2 regions of the Arthrobacter sp. 10T425 genome follow, and region 2 is predicted to be linked to the other one. Evidence: riboswitches for the same ligand, from Rfam matches in the RefSeq annotation. Region 2 holds a riboswitch; the other holds the start of a gene.
The links. A riboswitch is a leader RNA that binds a small molecule or an ion and turns the genes downstream of it on or off. The one in region 2 is predicted to bind glycine.
Positions count from the first base shown of each region.

Region 1 (7,154 bases), on a different contig from region 2:
CGCAGGCCCCGGACATCAGGACCAGTGCAATGGACGCAGTGACGTGCACGCCCGAGTCGAAGGCGGTGCGCGCGGCCGCCGTCACCGCCTCGGCCAGGGGCGCCGGAAGCATCCGGGCCAGATCCACAGCGCCGGCCAGGGTTTCACCGGCCTGGCTGGTGGCCGCCGCCGGGGCGAGTTCGGACACGCCCGCGGGAAGCCGGAGGTTGCCCTGGTAGGAGGCCGTCAGGATTGAGCCGAGAATCGCCGTACCCAGCAGGGACCCCACTTCGTAGCCCGTCTCAGAGATAGCGGCGGCTGCCCCTGCCTTGTCGGCGGGCGCCGCACCCAGGATCAGGTCATTGGAGATCGTCTCCGCGGCCCCCACCCCCAGGCAGAGCACCAGCAGGGCGGCAAGGAGCAGCGACGGGCCCTGGCTGTGGTCGCCGAATGCCACCACGAAATAGCCCGCCGCGCTCAGCAGCAGGCCGCCGGCCACCACAAAGCCGGGCCGCACCTTGCGCACCAGCGGGACCACGAGCAGCCCCGCTACAACCGTGGCGATGAGGGCCGGGACCATGGCGACGCCGGAGGCCGAGGGAGACTGGCCCTCCAGCAGCTGCAGGTGCTGGGCCAGGAAGAGAATGAAGCCGTTGAAGGAGAACAGTGCCAGGACGTTGGCCACAATGGCCGTACTGAAGATCCGGTTGCCAAACAGGCTGACGTCGAGCATCGGCGCGGTGCTGTGGTCTGTCCTGTGGATACGGGCAAGCGCGCGTTGCCGCCGGATGAACACATAGCCCATGAGCAGGCTGGTTCCGATGCTCGCGAAGGCCTCGGGAGCCGGCCCGTGGCTGGCAAGGGCTTTGATCCCGTAGACCACCGGCACCATGACCAGCAGGGACAGGGCAATGCTGGGCACGTCCACCCGGCCCGGCTTCGGATCGCGGGATTCCGGGATCAGGGCCGGCCCGAGCAGCAGCAGCGGCAGGATGATCGGCACGGCGACCAGCAGGACGGCGCCCCACCAGAAGTGTTCCACCAGCCAGCCGCCGACAATCGGGCCGAGGGCGGCGCCGCCGGAGAAGCCGGCGGCCCAGATCGCCACCGCCAGCCTGCGCCGGTTGGGCTGCGGAAAGATGTTCCGGATCAGCGACAGCGTGGATGGCATCAGCATGGCGCCGAACAGGCCAAGCCCGGCGCGGCCGGCGATCAGCCATTCCGCACTCGGCGCGAACGCCGTCACGGCGGACACCGCGGCAAAGCCTGCGCTGCCCACGAACAGCAGCCGGCGCCGGCCGATCCTGTCGCCCAGGGAACCCATCGCGACCAGGAGTCCGGCCAGGACCAGGGGGTAGGCGTCGACGATCCAGAGCAGTTCGACGCCGGAGGCGGTCAGGCTGCTGGCGATGGCCGGCAGGGCGAACGTGAGCGCGGTGTTGTCCACGGCCACGAGCAGGACGGGGAACATCAGCAGGGCCAGCGCCACCCAGTCACGCCACGGTGCCCGGGGCCCGGTGGCCGCAGGAGTGCTGGTGGCTACGGTGATCGATGAAATGCTCATAAGGATAACTGTACCGTCTGGACGGTACAGTTAAGAAATGCGCGCGCGGACAGGCATGATGGGAGGCATGCCCAGGAAACCCGTCGCCCGCGAGGCCGTCCTCGATGCCTTCGAATCCCTGCTCATCGAAGTCGGTGAACGCGCCGCGACGCTGGACGCCGTCGCGCGCCGGGCCGGCGTCTCCAAGGGCGGCCTGCTCTACCATTTTCCGACGAAAGAGGCCATGATCGCGGTCCTGCTGGAACGGCTGGACCGGCTCCTGGCTGCCGATGTTGCGGCCATGGCGGCAGCCCCGGAAGGGGCGGCGGCGTACTTCATCAAGTCCTCGGTGTGGGCGGACACGCCCATGGACCGGGTCTTCGTGGCGGCCACGCGGCTCGCCGAGGTGGCGCACGGGGAAACGCTCCGCCGCTTCGCCGCCGGCCAGGCGAGCTGGCTGGAACTGCTGGCGGCCGACGTCGGGCCCGCCATGGCGAAGGCCGTCCTGTGCATGGGGGACGGGCTGTACTTCAACGCCATGCTGGCGCGGGGTCCCGGCGGGCCGCCGCCGGAAGTCGAGGCGGACGTCCAGAGCCTCCTGGCCGCCGTCGAGCGCCTGCGCGGCTGAAGCCCACACCCACCCCCTCCGACCCCCTACTCCCCGCCGACCCCCTACTCCCCGCCGAATTCGCCGGAAGCGTTCGAGTACGCCGGAAAGTTGCGGCGACTCCGGGCGTTTCCGGCGAGTTCGCGCCGCCGGATTCGCCACCGGGTGGCTCGTGGCCCGTAACCTGGGTCCGCCGCCGGGAGGGAGTTTGCGGACGCGCGCCCGGCATAGGACAATGAGAGCTGTGACTGTAGTCACCCCCGATTGAACACCTAATTAAATACGCCTTTGATCTGCGGCGGGAGAGTCCTGCAAGTAGGTACAAGCAGGCGCCGTAGGAGCAAACCCTCCCCAGGAATCTCTCAGGCCCATGTACCGCCGCGGCAAGGCATCTCTGGAAAGTAGCAGGCGTGTCCCGGACATGCTGTGCTCACCGACGGTGCAAGCGGAGCCCTGAAACGCGGGCTGCGCGGAAACTCTCAGGTCCAATACAGAGCGGGGAGGAACCCGAATCAATGTGGCGTACCCTGCGCCGCCTGAGTTATGGAGTTCCTTGTGACTGTTACCCCAGCCTCCACGTCCTTCGTTGACCGGCATATCGGCGCGCGCCGCCAGGCCGACGTCGACGCCATGCTGAAGGCTGTCGGCTACGACACCGTCGACGCCCTGGTGGACACCGCCGTTCCGAAGGACATCCGCCAGGACGCCGACCTCGCGCTCGCCGCGGCCCTGAGCGAGGTCGAAGTCCTCGCCGAGCTGCGCAAGCTGGCGTCGAAGAACAAGACCGCCGTGCAGATGATCGGGCAGGGCTACTACGACACGCTCACCCCGCCGGTGATCCGCCGCAACATCCTCGAAGCCCCGGCCTGGTACACCGCGTACACGCCCTACCAGCCGGAGATCTCCCAGGGCCGGCTGGAGGCGCTGCTGAACTTCCAGACCATGGTCCAGGACCTGGTCGGCCTGCCGATCGCCAACGCCTCCCTGCTGGATGAAGCCACCGCCGTGGCCGAGGCCGTGTTGATGATGCGCCGCGCGAATAAGAACAAGACGGCGCACGACGGCAAGACCGTCCTCGACGCCGACTGCCTGCCGCAGACCATCGCGATCGTCAAGGGCCGCGCCGAGGCCCTCGGCTTCGAGGTCGAGGTCGCCGACCTCTCCAAGGGCCTGCCCGACGGCGTCATCAACGGCGTCGTTCTGCAGCAGCCGGGCGTCTCCGGCCGCGTGTTCGACCACACCGCCGTGATCGCCGACGCCAAGGAACGGGGCGCCCTCGTCACCGTCGCGGCAGATCTCCTCTCCCTGACCCTGATCACGTCTCCGGGCGAGCAGGGCGCTGACATCGCCGTCGGATCCGCCCAGCGCTTCGGCGTGCCGCTGTTCTTCGGCGGCCCGCACGCTGCCTACATGGCCGTCCAGAAGGGGCTCGAGCGCTCCATGCCCGGCCGCCTCGTGGGTGTCTCCAAGGACAACGCCGGCGTTCCCGCCTACCGCCTGGCCCTGCAGACCCGCGAGCAGCATATCCGCCGCGAGAAAGCCACGTCCAACATCTGCACGGCCCAGGCCCTGCTGGCCATCGTGGCTTCCTTCTACGCCGTCTACCACGGCCCGGACGGGCTGAAGGCAATCGCCCAGTCGGTCCACGTCCACGCCAAGACCATCGCCGCCTCCCTGAAGGCCGCCGGCCTGGACGTGCTGCACACCTCCTTCTTCGACACCATCACCGTCTCCGTGCCGGGCCGGGCAGCTGAGATCATCGCGGCAGCCGACGCCAAGGGCGTCAACCTGCGCGCCATCGACGCCGACACCGTCGGCATCTCCGCCGACGAGGCCACGACGGTTGCCGTCGTCGCCGACGTCATTGCCGCGTTCGGCGCGTCCGTGACTGCCGCGGCTGCAGGCACGGACACTGCGTTCGGCCTGGACCCCGCCGTCGAGCGCACCTCCGACTACCTGCAGCACCCGGTGTTCAACACGCACCGCTCCGAAACCCAGCTGCTGCGCTACATCCGCAAGCTCTCGGACCGCGACCTGGCCCTGGACCGGACCATGATCCCGCTGGGGTCGTGCACCATGAAGCTGAACGCCACCGCCGAGATGGAGGCCATCTCCTGGCCGGAATTCGCCTCCATCCACCCGTTCGCCCCGGAATCCCAGACCGCCGGCTGGCGTGAACTGATCGAGGACCTCGAAGGCCAGCTGACCGAGATCACCGGCTACGACCAGGTCTCGATCCAGCCCAACGCCGGTTCCCAGGGCGAGCTCGCCGGGCTGCTGGCGATCCGCGGCTACCACCTCTCCCGCGGCGATGCCCAGCGCAATATCTGCCTGATCCCGGCCTCCGCCCACGGCACGAACGCGGCCTCGGCCGTGTTGGCCGGCATGAAGGTCGTGGTCGTGGCCACGGCTTCGGACGGCACGATCGACCACGCGGACCTGACCGCCAAGATCGAGCTGCACAAGGATGCGCTGTCCTGCATCATGATCACCTACCCGTCCACGCACGGGGTGTACGACGCCGATGTCCGCGAGGTCTGCGACGCGGTCCACGCCGCCGGCGGCCAGGTCTACATCGACGGCGCCAACCTCAACGCCCTGGTCGGGCTGGCCCAGCCCGGCATGTTCGGCGGCGACGTCTCGCACCTGAACCTGCACAAGACCTTCTGCATCCCGCACGGCGGCGGCGGCCCGGGCGTCGGCCCGGTCGCAGCCAAGGCGCACCTCGCCCCCTTCATGCCCGGCAACGCGGCTGATCCCGCCAACGGCGCCGACGGAACCCCGATCTCCGCCTCCCGCTACGGCTCGGCCGGCGTGCTGCCGATCTCCTGGGCCTACGTGAAGCTGATGGGCGGCCGCGGCCTCACCGAGGCGACCAAGTCCGCGCTGCTCGCGGCGAACTACATCGCGGCCCGCCTCAACGACTCCTTCCCGGTGCTCTACACCGGCGAGGGCGGCCTGGTGGCGCACGAGTGCATCCTGGACCTGCGCGAACTCACGGCCAAGACCGGCGTGACCGCCGAGGACGTGGCCAAGCGCCTGATCGACTACGGCTTCCACGCCCCCACCCTGGCGTTCCCGGTGGCCGGCACCCTGATGGTGGAGCCCACCGAATCCGAGGACCTGGGCGAGATCGACCGCTTCATCACGGCCATGGTCGCCATCCGCGCCGAGATCGACCAGGTGGCCAACGGCGATTTCACCGTGGAGCACAGCCCGCTGCGCAACGCCCCGCACACCGCCGCTGCCGTGATCAGCACCGACTGGACCCGCGAGTACCCGCGTGAGCAGGCCGTCTTCCCGGTCCACACGCTCAAGCAGGACAAGTACTTCCCGCCCGTCGGCCGCATCGACGGCGCAGCCGGGGACCGCAACCTGATCTGCTCGTGCCCTCCCCTCGAGGCCTTCGAAGAAGACACAGCAGTCCACTCCGACGACTCCGCCAACTCCGACTCTGACAGCTAGGGACAGCCACCGATGAATGAGAATTACACGGCACTTTACGAAGAGCACAAGAAGCTCGGCGCCTCCTTCACGGACTTCGGCGGTTGGCAGATGCCGCTGAAGTACAGCTCGGAACTAGCCGAGCACCACGCCGTCCGCAAGTCCGCGGGCCTGTTCGACCTCTCCCACATGGGCGAAGTCTGGGTCACCGGCCCCGACGCCGCAGCCTTCCTGGACTACGCCCTCGTCGGTAAGATCTCGGCGATGGCCATCGGCAAGGCCAAGTACTCGCTGATCTGCAACGAGGACGGCGGCATCATCGATGACCTCATCACCTACCGCCGCGGCGACCAGAAATTCCTTGTGGTCCCCAACGCCGGCAACGCGAAGATCGTCGCCGCGGCCCTGGCCGAGCGCGCCGGTTCCGGAAAGGACGGCGGATTCGACGTCACCGTCCGTGACGCGTCCGCCGAGATCTCGCTGATCGCCGTGCAGGGACCCAAGGCCCAGGAGATCCTGCTGCGCCTGGTCCCCGCCGCGCAGCACGAGCTCGTCACCGGCCTGAAGTACTACGCCGCAGTGGACGTCCCGTTCATGTTCGCTGGAGCCAGCCAGGACCTCCTGCTGGCCCGCACCGGCTACACCGGTGAAGACGGCTTCGAGATCTTCGTCGCGAACGACGCCGCCGCCGCCCTCTGGCAGGCGCTCGTCGCCATCGCAGAGGACGGCGAGCTGACCCCCTCCGGTCTCGCGTCCCGCGATTCGCTCCGTCTCGAGGCCGGCATGCCGCTTTACGGCAACGAGCTCTCCCTGGAGGGCGATCCGTTCGCCGCCGGCCTGGGCCCCGTCGTCGCCCTGTCCAAGGAAGGCGACTTCATCGGCAAGGCCGCCTTGGCCGCCAAGAAGGAAACCGGCGCCGGCGCCACGACGGGCCGCAAGCTCGTCGGGCTCAAGGGCCTCGGGCGCCGGGCCGGCCGCGGCCACTACCCGGTCCTCAAGGACGGCAACGTCGTCGGCGAAGTCACCTCCGGTCAGCCCAGCCCGAGCCTGGGCTACCCGGTCGCGATGGCCTACGTCGACGTCGAATTCACCGAGCCCGGCACCGCACTGGACGTCGACCTCCGCGGCAAGGCCGAACCCTTCGAAGTGGTCGCACTGCCTTTCTACAAGCGCCAAAAGTAGCCGAAGCTGTCCCGGGGGCTGCGTGATTGTGGTTGCGTCAGCCCGTCGGACCCGGCATCCTCTGCATGCTCGGTCGCGAAGACGCCCGCTGAGCGGACGTAACGCTCCCTTAGACGCATGCTCCCGGATGTCGGGCCCGAAGGGGCCCTGCAGCTCACCTCGGGTTCAACTCACCTCGAGTTCCAAGCCTCATTTGGGGCGCCTTCGAAAGCCAAAAGTGCTGGGGGATGTACCGCCTGCCGCGGCTCTGGGTTGTCCCAAGCCCGATCATTGGGGGTTGAGCTTGATGACAGCCTTGAAGCCTCGGAGCACCCCGGCTCTGGAAGATATCGAAAAGCCACTGTTTCTTCCGAGGAAACGGCTGGCCCCAAAAACTGAACTGAATAGCGGCGGGTGAGG
Region 1 is NZ_JBFTGZ010000006.1:74,853-82,006, forward strand. Features, by position in the region: gene AC1DDH_RS09150 (MFS transporter) at 1-1,543, opposite strand, end outside; gene AC1DDH_RS09155 (TetR/AcrR family transcriptional regulator) at 1,611-2,150, shown strand; glycine riboswitch at 2,419-2,517, shown strand; glycine riboswitch at 2,519-2,633, shown strand; gene gcvP (aminomethyl-transferring glycine dehydrogenase) at 2,673-5,594, shown strand; gene gcvT (glycine cleavage system aminomethyltransferase GcvT) at 5,607-6,755, shown strand.
Region 1: linked by a shared signal. The riboswitch ahead of gcvP (aminomethyl-transferring glycine dehydrogenase) and the one ahead of gcvP (aminomethyl-transferring glycine dehydrogenase) in region 2 are both predicted to bind glycine.

Region 2 (7,154 bases):
ACTACTTCGTAATTGGGATGCGAGACGCGAGCTGGTATTGATTGCCGACTTCGAGCACCACAAGTTTGCCCACGGAGAGCATCTTATGGCGGCCCAGCTACTAAAACGCTCGGGAATGATCGAGATGAAGAGCGTGACATTGATCCGGGCCGATTCCGGATCCCGCCTCGACCTTAACGATGCTAGCTCGGGTGAGCTCTCTCTGGTGACTGCTGTCCTCGGAATCGCTTCGGCCATAGATGACAAGAGTCTCGTGTTGATCGACGAACCTGAGATCAGCCTCCACCCGGACTGGCAAGGCGGATACTTGGACCTGCTCCGCCGGGCCTTTGAGAGGTACAAGGGAAGCCACTTCATTGTTGCCACGCATTCCCCGCTAATTGTCTCCGGTATCGACGCGAGCCACAGCAACGTGCTCTCGCTGGAGGGTAACCCTAACGATCGGGATACGAAGAATTTGTCAGGCAAGTCGGCGGACGAGGTCTTGATAGGAGCGTTCAATGTTGCCGGAAGAAACAATCTCTACCTGAAGCAGTCCCTCGTTCGGGCGCTACGCATGGCAGCCGACAGAAAATTCAATACCCCCGAGTTCGTCGAGTTGATGGGGCTGCTGAAGCAGGCCACGAGAGCGAGCGGCGTCAACGATGGCGTCCGCGAAGTTGTCGGTGACCTTGAGCGGACCGTAGAGAGAGCTCAGGTGGCCGGCCAGTGATGATTCCACCGTTCGTCTACAGCGTCGGAGAGCAGCTCATTGTCGATGCCTTCGAAGCATTGGTGGTCAAACACGGCGATTATTGGTACGACCCCACATTTACGCAACCAAAATCAAATATAAAGAAGCACTACAAGACGATGCAGGGCTACTCTTGTTGCTACTGCCGACAAATTAACCACGTCGCGCATGGCAGGGCATGGGACACAGAGCATATCGTTCCAAGAACCTCTCATGCCGAGTTTATGTTCACGCCTTTAAATCTCGCTGCGGCATGTCCGGATTGCAATGGAAAAAAATCAGACACTCAGACGCTCGTGGATGTCGTCCAAACAGCTTATCCGACTGCTGGTAAAGATTTCCATATCGTTCACCCGCATTTTGATGAGTATAGTGATCACATAAAATCCGGAAACTTCACATATGTACCGCTTTCAGCCAAGGGCAGTTGGACGATCGATAAATGTGGACTCACGCGATTCGCAGGACGGAAGTTTGGGTGGCCCGAGACTCCGACGGATACGCGATTCGAGGAGTCCGTAGACCGCCTACAATCAGGAGATCTAGCGGCAGTGCCAGCCATCGCATTTGAGCTCAATTCGGAAATGATGAGTGAGGGTGCCTCTTAGGCTTCTCTGCCCTGGTCTCCAGCTACTTAATCCGAATTGAACGGGCCCCCGATTACGCACGCAAAGGAACGCGCCAACCGACGTCAGCGGGGTGGTCGACATAGCGAAACTCTTCCACTCGGGTCCCCATCCAGCGCCCGAGTGGGTCGGTAGCATGTGACGTGTCGAGGACAACCTGCCGGGATGAGATGGTTTCCGTTGCCGCAATGCAGGCGCTGACGCTGGCTGCTGGCGAGGTGTTCGCCACGATGGTTTTCGCCGAATTAGATGGTCCCACTTCGTTGGGGACGAACATGCCTCAGAGAAACTCTGCAGACGCTGGGGGCGCTGACCCCGGCCCCGCAATATCTGACAATTACTTTAATTGGAATCGGGCATATGTCTCATCTCGGCCAGCCCGCTTCTAATGTCCCGATCACCGAAGCGATATGCCCATAGGGGAGTCATCGATGCCGGCAGGCTGGACCACCCGCATTTACTCTTCGACAGCCCTGCCCGTTGACACTCCGCTCAGGGTGTCCATGTAATCCAGCGTTTTGGGACTGACATGCCGCACGGCCCCAAGAGCCTCGCGGAAAGCAGCTCTGTTTTCTTGGTCACCAAGCGCTCCTCGGAGTTCCACTACCGTCTCGATGCCCTGACTCTCGAACACGCGCGTCATGTCCTCTACCTGGGCGAGGCGGCCAGGGGACGGCCAGCTGATAACTTCGGAAAGTGTCCCGGCATCGAGGCGCCGCCGGAATCCACTGGTCGTGGCGGCATCCGGCCAGGCCGTGACCAGAGCGACAACGCGCGGCCTGACGGTCGAGTGGTAGTTCTGTCGCCGCTGCAGGGACGCATCGACAATGATGGCGCCGATGTGGTCCCAACCTCGGCTGACTTCGGTCGAGTCGTCTGCCCCGGGAGAGTCCATTGGCGCCGAGAGGTTGGCAGCATCATTATCGATAGTCATAAGTGAATACTTCCATGTCGCGTACTGCGTCGGCCCGGAGACGCTCCTTAACTAGAGTTGGGGGTCCCAGCTCGCGGCCGAACGCCTCGGCCCGCTGATGCAGGCCACCGTCCCCACCCCCGCCACCGCGGCGCAGCTCGCCGCGTCCATCACGTTCCTGCTCAGCGACGACGGCACCAACATCAACGGCGCCATCCTCGCCTCCGACGGCGGCTGGTCCGCCCTGTAGGGGAGCGGCATCAAACACATACGGACGACGGCGGGAAGTCCCGTCGTCGTCCGCTGGATTTGGATCAAATCCGTCATGGCACCATTGGATCCGCCGGTGCAATCACGTCCACGCATCGCGGGTAAGCCCGGATTTTACGCGGACGGGAAGATGGGCACGTCCGGCCGCCGGCGAGCGGCAATGGATTTGGCCCCCAGCCCCGCCAACGCGATGACCAGAGCCAGCAAGATTTTGGGAGCTGCTCCGCCCTCGGGTCCAAGTGTTGCCGCCAAGATTTGCCGACTCATTAACAGCATCTCCTGCAGGTCGCCAGCCAGGATACGGGTCCCCAGGACGTAGTTGACCGAGATGAACAGGGCGGGAACCAACCACAACAGCGCAAGGTTCACGGCCCACACCGCGGTCCGCCGCGCAGGACGAAGGCCGCACCATGCCAGGGCGCAACCAACGAGGATGGCGGGAATCCAGTGAGCGATTGACGGCACTGCGACGGGGACGTTGATGTGCCCAACGAAGCCGACAACCCACTCCACCGTCCACGAAGCGAACGGCACCGCCACGAGTCCGGCGCCCAATGCCGCCAGGCTCCGGGTCCTTGAACAGAGCAGCAGGTGCGCCACGAGGGCAGCAGCGAGGGATGCGGTCACGCCCGCGAGCAGCCCGGCGAAGTACAGGCTCGCCATTGTTCCGCCCGCCAAGCCGCCGTCGAGCACTGTGAAGGACTGGACGGCAGCCGTGAACTGGACCACAAGAACGCCGGCTGCCGCGCACCACGTCACCAGTCGCCGTCGGGCGGGGGACCAGATGCGCACCGCGAGTCCGGCCGCTGCACCTCCTACGGTGAGGAGGGCTACGATCGTGGTGAGTTCGTACTGGCTCAGCGGCAGTAACGACACAGGCATCTGGTCTGGAACGACCTCTGGGCCCCACAAGTTCTGCAACGGGAGCTGTGCGCCGGATACCAGCCAAGGGCCCAAGCCGAGCAATCCTGCGAGGATCCCGATCAGCCACCCCCAAGCGGCATCCCCGGCGGGAGTCCTGCTTGGTGGTCTGCTGGGAGCTGCCTGTTCCATCGCTTGATCCGGAAGGCTCACGGAGGCTCCTTGCGTATGAGCGCTCTGGGAGGGACGCGCATGAAAATGTAAAGTATCCCGTTCAGAATAATGCACCGAATGGACTAACCCCCTGGGTCCGATCCACGAGGTGGACGACGACCTCTGGGACCGCGTGTTCCGGATCAACGACACGGCCCTCATGCGCCTCACCCACGCAAGCGGACGACGGCGAAGAGCTCCCGCCGTCGTCCGCGGGACAGCGACTCAATTGAAATAAATTTTGCATCCTGCCCGGGAACCGGATAAATTGTGAGCTGTGTCACCGACCAGTGGCACAGCTTATGATCTGCGGCGGGAGAGTCCTGCCGGTACGTTCAGCAGGCGCCGTAGGAGCAAATCCTCCCCAGGAATCTCTCAGGCCCACGTACCGCCGCGGCAAGGCAACTCTGGAAAGCAGTCCGGGCAACCGGGCTCACCGACGGTGCAAGTGGCGCGCTGCTATCAGCAGGGCAAAACGGAAACTCTCAGGTCCAATACAGAGCGGGGAGGAACCCGAATCATCGTGGCGTCTTGATGCCACCTGAATTATGGAGTTCCTCTCATGACGGTTCAATCGTCCCCGTCCACCTTCGCAGACCGCCACATCGGCGCCCGCCGCCAGGCCGACATCGACACCATGCTCAAGGCCGTCGGCTACGACAGCGTTGATGGCCTCGTTGACAACGCGGTCCCCGATTCCATCCGCCAGGAAAAGCCCCTCACCCTGGACAGCGCCCTCAGCGAAGTCCAGGTGCTGGCCGAACTGCGCAAGCTCGCCTACAAGAACAAGACGGCCGTGCAGATGATCGGCCAGGGCTACTACGACACCGTCACCCCGCCGGTGATCCGCCGCAACATCCTCGAAGCCCCCGCCTGGTACACCGCCTACACCCCGTACCAGCCGGAAATCTCCCAGGGACGCCTCGAGGCGCTGCTGAACTTCCAGACCATGGTCCAGGACCTCACCGCGCTCCCGGTCGCCAATGCGTCCCTCCTGGACGAGGCCACCGCGGTTGCCGAGGCCGTGCTTCTCATGCGCCGCGCCAACAAAAACAAGTCCGCTGCCGGGGCCAAGACCGTCCTCGACGCCGACTGCCTCCCGCAGACCATTGCCATCGTCAGGGGCCGAGCGGAGGCGCTGGGCTTCGAGGTGCAGGTCGCTGACCTCTCCGCCGGTCTGCCCGACGGCGACATCAACGGTCTCGTCCTCCAGCAGCCGGGCGTCTCCGGCCGGGTGTGGGACCAGTCCGGCGTGATCGCGGAGGCCAAAGAACGCGGCGCACTGGTCACCGTGGCGGCGGATCTGCTTGCCCTGACCCTGATCACCCCTCCGGGCGAGCAGGGGGCGGACATCGCCGTCGGCTCCACCCAGCGCCTGGGCGTGCCGCTGTTCTTCGGCGGCCCGCACGCCGCGTACATGGCGGTGCGCGAGGGCATGGAACGCACGCTCCCCGGCCGCATCGTCGGCGTCTCCAAGGACAACGCCGGTGTCCCGGCCTACCGCCTGGCCCTGCAGACCCGCGAGCAGCACATCCGCCGTGAGAAGGCCACGTCCAACATCTGCACCGCGCAGGCACTGCTGGCCATCGTGTCCTCGTTCTACGCCGTCTACCACGGCCCGGACGGGCTGAAGGCGATCGCCGAGACCGTCCACAACAACACCCGCGCCCTCGCCGCCACGCTGAAGATCGCCGGCCGGGAACTGGCGAGCGAGTCCTTCTTCGACACCCTCACGGTCCGCGTCCCCGGCAAGGCCGCCAAGGTCATCGCCGCCGCCGAGGCCCGTGGCATCAACCTGCGGCTCATCGACGCGGACACAGTTGGCGTGTCCGTCGATGAAACCACGACGCCGGAGGTCCTCTCCGCGGTCGTCGTCGCCTTTGGCGCCGGTCCGGTGGTGGAGGCCACGGGCTTCGAGCTGCCCGGGAGGGTGCTGCGCACTTCCGACTTCCTGCAGCATCCGGTCTTCAACACGCACCGCTCCGAAACCCAGCTGCTGCGCTACATCCGCAAGCTCTCGGACCGCGACCTCGCCCTGGACCGCACCATGATCCCGCTGGGCTCCTGCACCATGAAGCTGAACGCCACGGCCGAGATGGAAGCGATCTCCTGGCCGGAGTTCGCCTCCATCCACCCTTTCGCGCCGGACTCCCAGACCGAGGGCTGGCGGGAACTCGTCAGCGGCCTCGAAGCTGACCTCGCCGAAATCACGGGATACGACCAGGTCTCGATCCAGCCGAACGCCGGCTCCCAGGGTGAGCTGGCGGGCCTGCTGGCCATTCGCGGCTACCACCTCTCCCGCGGGGACGCCCAGCGCACCGTGTGCCTGATCCCGGCCTCCGCGCACGGCACGAACGCGGCCTCCGCGGTGCTGGCCGGCATGAAAGTCGTGGTGGTGGCCACGGCTTCGGACGGCACGATCGACCACGCGGACCTGACCGCGAAGATCGAGGCGAACAAGGACGCGCTGTCCTGCATCATGATCACCTACCCGTCCACCCACGGGGTGTACGACACAGACGTCCGCGAGGTATGCGACTCCGTGCATGCGGCCGGTGGGCAGGTCTACGTCGACGGCGCCAACCTCAACGCCCTCGTCGGGCTGGCCCAGCCGGGCAAGTTTGGCGGTGACGTCTCGCACCTGAACCTGCACAAGACCTTCTGCATCCCGCACGGCGGCGGCGGACCGGGCGTCGGCCCGGTCGCGGCCAAAGCCCACCTGGCGCCGTTCATGCCAGGGGACGCGAACAAGGTCGAACCGGGAAAGGGAGTTGCCATCTCCGCTTCGCGTTACGGATCCGCCGGTGTGCTGCCGATCTCCTGGGCGTACGTGAAGTTGATGGGCGGCCAGGGCCTCACCGAAGCCACCAAGTCCGCGCTGCTGGCGGCGAACTACATCGCATCCCGGCTGGATGAGCACTTCCCGGTGCTCTACACGGGGGAGAGCGGCCTGGTGGCGCACGAGTGCATCCTGGATTTGCGGGAACTCACCGCCAGGACCGGCGTCACCGCCGAGGACGTGGCCAAGCGCCTCATCGACTTCGGCTTCCACGCCCCCACGCTGTCCTTCCCCGTGGCGGGCACCCTGATGGTGGAGCCCACCGAGTCCGAGGACCTGGCGGAGATCGACCGCTTCATCGAGGCGATGATCACCATCCGCCAGGAGATCGACCAGGTCTCCAACGGAGATTTCACTGTGGAGAACTCCCCGCTGCGCAACGCACCCCACACGGCCGCCGCCGTCGTCAGCACCGACTGGACCCGCGAGTACCCGCGTGAGCAGGCCGCATTCCCCGTCCACACACTCAGGCAGGACAAGTACTTCCCGCCGGTCGGACGCATCGACGGCGCCGCCGGAGACCGCAACCTGGTCTGCTCCTGCCCGCCGCTTTCCGAATTCGAAAACTAAGGATTTTCTGATGAGTGAGAACTACACCGCTCTCTACGAGCAGCACAAAAAGGCCGGCGCCTCCTTCACGGACTTCGGCGGCTGGCAGATGCCGCTGAAGTACAGCTCCGAACTCGCCGAGCACCACGC
Region 2 is NZ_JBFTGZ010000024.1:29,613-36,766, forward strand. Features, by position in the region: gene AC1DDH_RS19920 (AAA family ATPase) at 1-712, shown strand, start outside; gene AC1DDH_RS19925 (HNH endonuclease) at 712-1,341, shown strand; gene AC1DDH_RS19930 (hypothetical protein) at 1,817-2,293, opposite strand; partial or broken gene AC1DDH_RS19935 (short-chain dehydrogenase) at 2,358-2,522, shown strand; gene AC1DDH_RS19940 (hypothetical protein) at 2,657-3,424, opposite strand; glycine riboswitch at 3,920-4,017, shown strand; glycine riboswitch at 4,019-4,126, shown strand; gene gcvP (aminomethyl-transferring glycine dehydrogenase) at 4,179-7,025, shown strand; gene gcvT (glycine cleavage system aminomethyltransferase GcvT) at 7,036-7,154, shown strand, end outside.